3 regions of the Arthrobacter sp. 001422645 genome follow, and region 1 is predicted to be linked to each of the others. Evidence: riboswitches for the same ligand, from Rfam matches in the RefSeq annotation. Region 1 holds a riboswitch; each other region holds the start of a gene.
The links. Region 1 has a riboswitch for cyclic di-AMP ahead of AC6EUH_RS12290 (NlpC/P60 family protein). Riboswitches for the same ligand answer to the same signal wherever they lie in the genome.
Positions count from the first base shown of each region.

Region 1 (2,251 bases):
CTATGGATCGACAAAACAAGAGTAAACACGAAGGTGCCGTTTCACCGAATCTTTTTTTGCGGCCGCGGCACGTGTCGGCAGGAGTTCACGTGGCGGCAACGCAAAGGACCCCTGCCGGGGGCAGGGGTCCTTGGTGTTGCTGAGTTCTGGTGTCTCTAGCCGCCGACGCGGATGAAGACGGGGCCGGAGCCGACGTTCACGCTCTGGAGGGACGTGGTTCCGCCGTTCCAGCCGCCGTGAACGGCCATGCCGTTGCCGACGTAAACAGCGATGTGAGCCATGCCCGTGCCACCGTTCTGGTAGTACGCAAGGTCGCCCGGCTGTGCTTCGGCGGCGCTGACGGTGCGGCCGAGGGACAGGTACCCTGCCGGCCAGCCGTGGTAGTTGATGCCTGCAGCGGCCAGCGCGTTCGTGGCGAGTGCGGTGCAGTCCTGGGCCACGCCGATCTGCGCGTAGGCAGCAGCGGCGATCGTGGAGCCCATGCCGCTGGCAGCAGCCGGCGCTTTGGTGCTGGCCACAGCGGCGGTGGCGGTGGCGCCGTTGGCGGTGGCGGCTGCGCCGACCTCGGTGCCGGCGGCCTCGGGGGTTTCCTGGACCTTCACGATGGGCTTCGGGGCCTCGACGACGGGGGCCGGGGTGGTGGTGACGGCCGGCTTCTCGTAGGAGATAGCGATGGTCGAAGCAGCGGAGATGGTGGCGGGGGCGGCCGACTGTACTTCGAGCGTGGAAGCGGAGGTGGATTCGCGCTGAACGTTGGCCTCAGCAGCGTTGGCTGCGATACCGCTGGTCAGGACGAGGCCGGAAGCTGCAGCGATAACTGCGGCCTGGCGGCCCATGCCGCCGGCGTTGTCGCCGACAGCCTTGGCAATAACGGCCAGCGAGTTGGTCTTGGTGACCTCGGCGCGGTGCCGTGCGATTGCACGAGTAGTCATTAAGTTCTCTCTTTCGTGATCCTGGGTCCGCGCTTTTCAGGCGCGGGCTGAGGACGCTCCGGCATCTTGGGGGTACGCCGGATCGCCCCGAAATGGGTTACTTAGCGAAGGGTGTACTGCGAAGACGCGCCAAAAGCGGGAACTGCGTGCAGGTGCATGGCCTGCGGGCCGGACTCAGCAGAGATTGAGACGGCGGTGTGAGATCCGTTCCGGGCGCCGGCAAGGGCAGCCCGGGAGTCGGATTTCAGCGGGCTCGAAAGAGCCGCGGAAGCGCGGTGACGCGCAGCATTGTGGCGTGAAGACACGAAAGTAGCCTCTCCCAATGCCTACGAGGTGAGCTGTCGGATTCGGATGGGAGTCACCCGGCCGCGCTGCTTCCTGGGAAGCTTTGCGACTTAACCCCTAGGTCTTCTTGCGAAGACCAAAATTGGTTCCCCCGCCCCTGCCAGACGATGTAATGCGAACGGACCTTGAGCGGTGGCAGAGCTAGGCAATCCACTCAAGAGCGCCAACTTCGGAAAAGTTGGCGTAGGTCAAACGGTACAGCAGTTGGGGCTCAATGTCACATTCAGATCACGGCGTGTCACAAGAATGCGAGAGCGTCCGATCAGCTTTATCAGAGCCAGCCGGTGGGGTCAACGACTTCGCCGTTGACCATGACTTCGAAGTGGAGGTGGCAGCCCGTGGAAGCGCCGGTGGTGCCGCTCATCGCGACGACATCGCCGCGGGAGACCTGCTGGCCGACGGTCACGCTGGCTGAAGACAAGTGGTTGTACGTGGTCTCCAGGCCGTTGCCATGGTCGATCACCACGCGGTTACCGCCGCCGTAGGGGTGCCAGCCATTGAAGGTCACGGTACCGCTTGCCGCCGCAAGGACGCTGGTGCCGCACTGGGCGGAGTAGTCCTGTCCGCGGTGGAATTCGCCGGAGCCGCCGGTGATGGGGCTGACGCGGTATCCGAAAGGCGATGCGGTCTTCAGCTGTGCCAGCGGCGCACCCAGGCTGCCCGCGGAGGCTGCCCGGCTGATCGAACCAACGGACTGGGCGCTCAGCAGCTGCTTGAGCTTTCCGTCCGGGTCACCCTTGGTGGTGACGGCGGTCCGGTTGAAGTCGATTTTGGCCTCGGACGCCGTGACGTCCGGCTGGACCGCGGCCGAGACGGATCCGGACGAGTTTCCGGCGTCCGTGGCCATAACGGGACCCGTGGCGGGGACGGTGACGGTGAGGACCAGGCCCGTGGCGGCCAGGGCAATGCCCGCCTTTTGCCCCACGCCACTGGCGGCGGCAAAGTCTGTCACCTGGCGGAACGGACTGCGGCGG
Region 1 covers NZ_JCBANT010000011.1:23,666-25,916, reverse strand. Annotated here, with positions in the region: gene AC6EUH_RS12290 (NlpC/P60 family protein) at 156-932, opposite strand; cyclic di-AMP (ydaO/yuaA leader) riboswitch at 1,242-1,411, opposite strand; gene AC6EUH_RS12285 (M23 family metallopeptidase) at 1,549-2,251, opposite strand, start outside.

Region 2 (2,251 bases), on a different contig from region 1:
TCAGGCCGCCCACCGGCAGCTCAAGGACAACGGCGTGGATGTCAGCGACGTTGACGTCCAGGACTGGGGTCACTTTGTCTACTTCGCCGATCCCGACGGCAACAAATGGGCTGTGCAGTACATTCCCCACCGCCCGAACGGCTAAGCCGGCTGGGGCGGGTGTTTAGTACCAGTTGTGGGCGTAGTGGAAGTTCAGGGCCTCGCACGGGGAGCCGTAGCGGTCCTTGACGTACGTCAGGCCCCAATTGATCTGGGTCCGGTAGTTGGTCCGGTAATCAGCGCCCGCGCTGGCCATCTTTTCGGCCGGCAGGGACTGGACCACACCGTAGGCTCCGCTGGTCGGGTTGGTTGCAGTTGTCTTCCAGTCCGATTCCTTGGTCCAGAGCTTCTGCAGGCACTGCATCTGGCTGGGGGCCCAGCCATAGGAGCCCAGCTTGCTGGCCGCGTAGGCCTGCGCGCCGGCCGGATCATTGACGGCCACAGGGGCAGGCTTCTTCACAGGCTTCGGTGCGGGCTTCTTCACAGGCTTTGGCGCAGGCTTCGGCGCGGCCTTCGGAGCGGGTGCCGCGGCCTTGGCGGGCTTTGCCGCGGGGGACTTGGCCGCCACAGCGCCGGTTGTGGGCACCTGGTTATCGGCCCGGACGCGTTCAAAATCGAGCGGCGTCAGGGGATTTGCCGTGGTGGGTGCCTTCGTGGAGCTGCTCGCGGTGGCGTGGCGGGCGGATGTCTCGGCGGCCTGGCCGGCGGCGCCGACCCCGACCAGCACCGCGCAGGCGGCGGCAACAACGGCCGTCCGGCGGCCGGTGACGCCGAAGTTTCGGGCAAACCGGGACAGGGCCGAAGCGGGCTTGGCCGGTTCGGCGCGGTGACGCGACGGCTCGGAGCGGGTGTTCCTTGCATCGCCGTCACGGCGCGTTTGTGCCTTGAAGTCAGTCATGAGTGCCTCTCAACGCCTGCGGAGTTAGCTGTCGGGTTCGGATGAGGACATCCGGCCGCACGGAATCTCACGTGTCGGCTTCACCCCAAGGGTGCATGATGCAGAAAATGCCCGGGAACTCTGGGTCCCCCGCCTCTGCCTCGTCCAGCGGTATCCGGGAGGCGGCAGAGTTTGGCGTGCATCCGGATATGCGGCTCCAGTGATGGCCGCACCCTAAAAACCGTACAGGACCTGCGCCGAGAAGTCACATTTGGGTAACGGAAATCACGACGGCGGTGAGGCGGCTTGCGCTGCGTGGCTTGCTCAGGCCTGCGCCGTAGGCGCGGGGAGCCGCACCGTGAACTCCGTCCGGCCCGGGACGGATGTCACGCCCACAGTCCCGCCGTGGGCGTTAATAATCGACTGCACAATCGACAGTCCCAGCCCGCTGGTTCCCTCAGCGGACGCGGCGGAAGCGGTGGTCGCAGTCGCGGCCGCAGCGGAGGAAGTGGCCGCCAGCCGCGGCGGGCGGAGCGGCAGGTGCGGCACGGGCTGCCGGGTGCGTGACGGCGTCGTGACGGCCGCCGGATTCTTGCGGGCGGCGTCCGCCCGGGTGAAACGCCCAAAGACGCGGCCCACGAATTCGGGGGCGATCCCGGGGCCGTTGTCCGTCACTGTCACCACGGCACTTCCGTCGGGCGCGCGCTGCACCCCGGTCGCCACGGTCGTGCCCGGGCCCGTGTGCTTACGGGCGTTGGAGAGGAGATTAGCCAGCACCTGGTGGAGCTGGGTCGCGTCCCCGCGGACCACCACAGGCTCTTCGGGAAGCTCCAACTGCCAGACCCGGTCCGGGGCCATCACTTTCTCGTCGCTGACCGTCTCGACGGCCAGCTGGGTGAGGTCTACGTCGCTGATTTTGAGCGGCTGGCCCTCATCCAGCCGGGCGAGGAGGAGCAGGTCCTCCACCAGGGTGGTCATCCGCTCGGACTGGCTCTGCACGCGGGCCAGGGACTTTTCGCCGTCGGGCGTGAAATGTTCGGTCATCCGCATCAGCTCGGTATACCCGCGGATGGCGGTCAGCGGTGTGCGCAACTCGTGGGATGCATCCGCCACGAACTGGCGGACCTTCATCTCAGTCTCCTGCCGGGCTTCCAGCGCGTTCGAGACGTTGTCCAGCATCAGATTCAGGGCGTGACCGACGCTGCCCACCTCGGTTCCCGGATGGGCGGCTGAGGCCGGCACCCGGACGGCCAGTCCCACTTCACCGGCGTCGAGCGGGAGGCGCGAGACTTGCGTGGCAACCTCGGATAGCTGATCGAGCGGCTTCATAGTCCG
Region 2 covers NZ_JCBANT010000007.1:91,492-93,742, forward strand. Annotated here, with positions in the region: gene AC6EUH_RS09465 (VOC family protein) at 1-145, shown strand, start outside; gene AC6EUH_RS09470 (aggregation-promoting factor C-terminal-like domain-containing protein) at 164-937, opposite strand; cyclic di-AMP (ydaO/yuaA leader) riboswitch at 939-1,097, opposite strand; gene AC6EUH_RS09475 (sensor histidine kinase) at 1,241-2,251, opposite strand, start outside.
Region 2: it holds a riboswitch for cyclic di-AMP, as region 1 does, so the genes downstream of both, AC6EUH_RS09470 (aggregation-promoting factor C-terminal-like domain-containing protein) here and AC6EUH_RS12290 (NlpC/P60 family protein) in region 1, are expected to answer to the same signal.

Region 3 (2,251 bases), on a different contig from region 1:
CTTGATCTCAGCAGGCCGGAATGAACTTGCCCTGGGCCGTGACGTGACTACTGATCTCCAGCAGTGCCGGGCACAGGCAGCCCGGCTGCTGGCACCCGGCGGGGAATTGTCGGTGGAAGATACCAACAGCTCCCCGCTGACCGGCGATCTGCTGCCGGCGTGGGATGAAGACTGGCTCCTGATTGAGCGGGAACGGCTTCGTCAGGTCCAGCTGCATGCATTGGAGGCGCTGGCTGTCCGGCTGCGAAATCTGGGGCGGTATCCGGAAGCGATCGATGCGGCTCTCCGGGCCAAGGCCATTGAACCGCTCCGTGAATCCGTGCACGCCGTTCTCATCGACATCTGCCTTGATGAAGGAAACGTGGCGGCTGCCCACGGGTACCTGCGGCAGTACAGTTCCGTCCTGTGGACCGAGCTGGGCTTGCGCCCCTCGCCGCGGCTGCTGGAGCGGGTCCGTGACGCGTCCAGGCTTCCGCGCCTGTGAGGGCTTCTGTCAGGTTCCCGGCCGGCGTTCCACCACTGCGTAGGCCTTCTCGTCGAAGAACTCCCAATCCGTGACCACCATAAAACCGAGGGCGTCCACCCGGTCGTTCAGGACGTGCACGTCGAAGCCGCCGTCGCGCGGCTCGGCGTCCCACGTGGACACGTGGACTTCCCCGTCCTCCAGTACCAGCAGTTCCGTATTGACGTTGAAGTCCTCCTGCGGCTGACCACTGAGCTGGCAGATGGCGACACAGTGCCTGGTGACGTCGGGGCTGTTCATTTCGGGGCCTCCGCTGTGGGGAACGGTGATGCCATCATCCTATTCCTGAAGCAGCCTCCGACGTGGGGAAAGACCGGGGACAAGCGTGCCCGCAACCCCGCCCGCCGTTACCTCAATGTGACATGCCGTGATCATTCCGTTACCGTTGTTAGGTGCCTGTTGTTTCCGAGACGGGCTCTCCCCAGCCGATTGCCTAACTCTGCCGCGGCCCGGGGATAACTAGAAGCAACGTCCGGCAGAGACGGGGAAACCACATTTGACCCGCTGTTCTCCAGGGGTCTTGGGGTGAAGCCGCACGGCCCGTCATGATCGGGCCCGAGTGCGGCCGGGTGCCTCCCATCCGAATCCGACAGCTCACCTCGCAGGCATTGGGAGAGGCTCCTTTAATGACTTTTAGCAATACCCGTGCGCCCAAGCACGCCGATCTTCGCAGCAAACGCCGTACCGCCGGAACCTTCGGCCGCCAGGCAGCAGTCCTCGTCGCCGCATCCGGAATGGTGCTCAGCGGCGCCATGGCCGCCAATGCAGCCGATGCTCCGGCGGAGCGCGACTCCTCCCCGGCGTCGTCCGTTGACGTCAAGGGCAAAGTCGTAGCACCGGTCATGGCGGACTCCGCCGTCAAGATCACCTTTGAGCGCCCCGCCGTTGAGACGGCGCCGGCCCCCGTGGTCGAGGCACCCAAGCCCGCGGCCGCTCCGAAGGCGCCGGTGGCACCCGCCCCGGCTCCCGCTCCCGCTCCGGCCGCCAAGGCGACGGTCAAGGTCCAGTCGGCACCGGCCCCCGCCGCTGCCGCCCCGGCAGCCGGCGGAGTCAACGCCACCCTGCTGTCCATGGCTTACGGCCAGATCGGTATCACGCAGGACTGCACCGCCATGGTGGAGAAGGCCCTGAACGCAGCCGGCATTCCGGTGGGAGACATCGGACCCACAGCCTTCCTGAAATACGGCAAGGTTGTCTCCACCCCGCAGCCCGGCGACATCATCGTCCAGTCCGGCCACGTTGCCATCTACGCCGGCAACGGCCAGGCCATCAGCGGCGGCATGAACGGCGTCAACGCCACCATGGCGCACCCGCTGTCCTGGCTGACCGCCACCGGTCCCGTGACGTTCGTCCGCGCCGGCTAACAGCAGCACCACAACGAGCAGCACGGAGAAAGCCGGTCGATCGGTTGCCTTGGGGGCAACGGATCACCGGCTTTCTGCGCGCCCGTTGTCCGGCTCCGGTGCGTACCGCAGCAGCACCACGCCATTGCCGAAGGTGCGGCTCCCCAGCAGCCGCAGCGGCGTCATGGCTTCTGTCGTCTGGAACAGCGGCTTGCCTTGTCCGATCACTACCGGGTGGACATAGATCCGGTACTCGTCGATCAAGCCGAGCCGCCGGAAGGCCGCCGAGAGGTTGGCGCCGCCAAGCGCGAGGTCACCGCCGTGCTGCCCCTTCAGTTTCACAACGTCCTCGACGACGACGTCGCGCACCACCTCGGTATTCCAT
Region 3 covers NZ_JCBANT010000019.1:55,218-57,468, reverse strand. Annotated here, with positions in the region: gene AC6EUH_RS16690 (AfsR/SARP family transcriptional regulator) at 44-484, shown strand; gene AC6EUH_RS16685 (hypothetical protein) at 494-763, opposite strand; cyclic di-AMP (ydaO/yuaA leader) riboswitch at 954-1,141, shown strand; gene AC6EUH_RS16680 (NlpC/P60 family protein) at 1,150-1,887, shown strand; gene AC6EUH_RS16675 (dihydrofolate reductase family protein) at 1,951-2,251, opposite strand, start outside.
Region 3: it holds a riboswitch for cyclic di-AMP, as region 1 does, so the genes downstream of both, AC6EUH_RS16680 (NlpC/P60 family protein) here and AC6EUH_RS12290 (NlpC/P60 family protein) in region 1, are expected to answer to the same signal.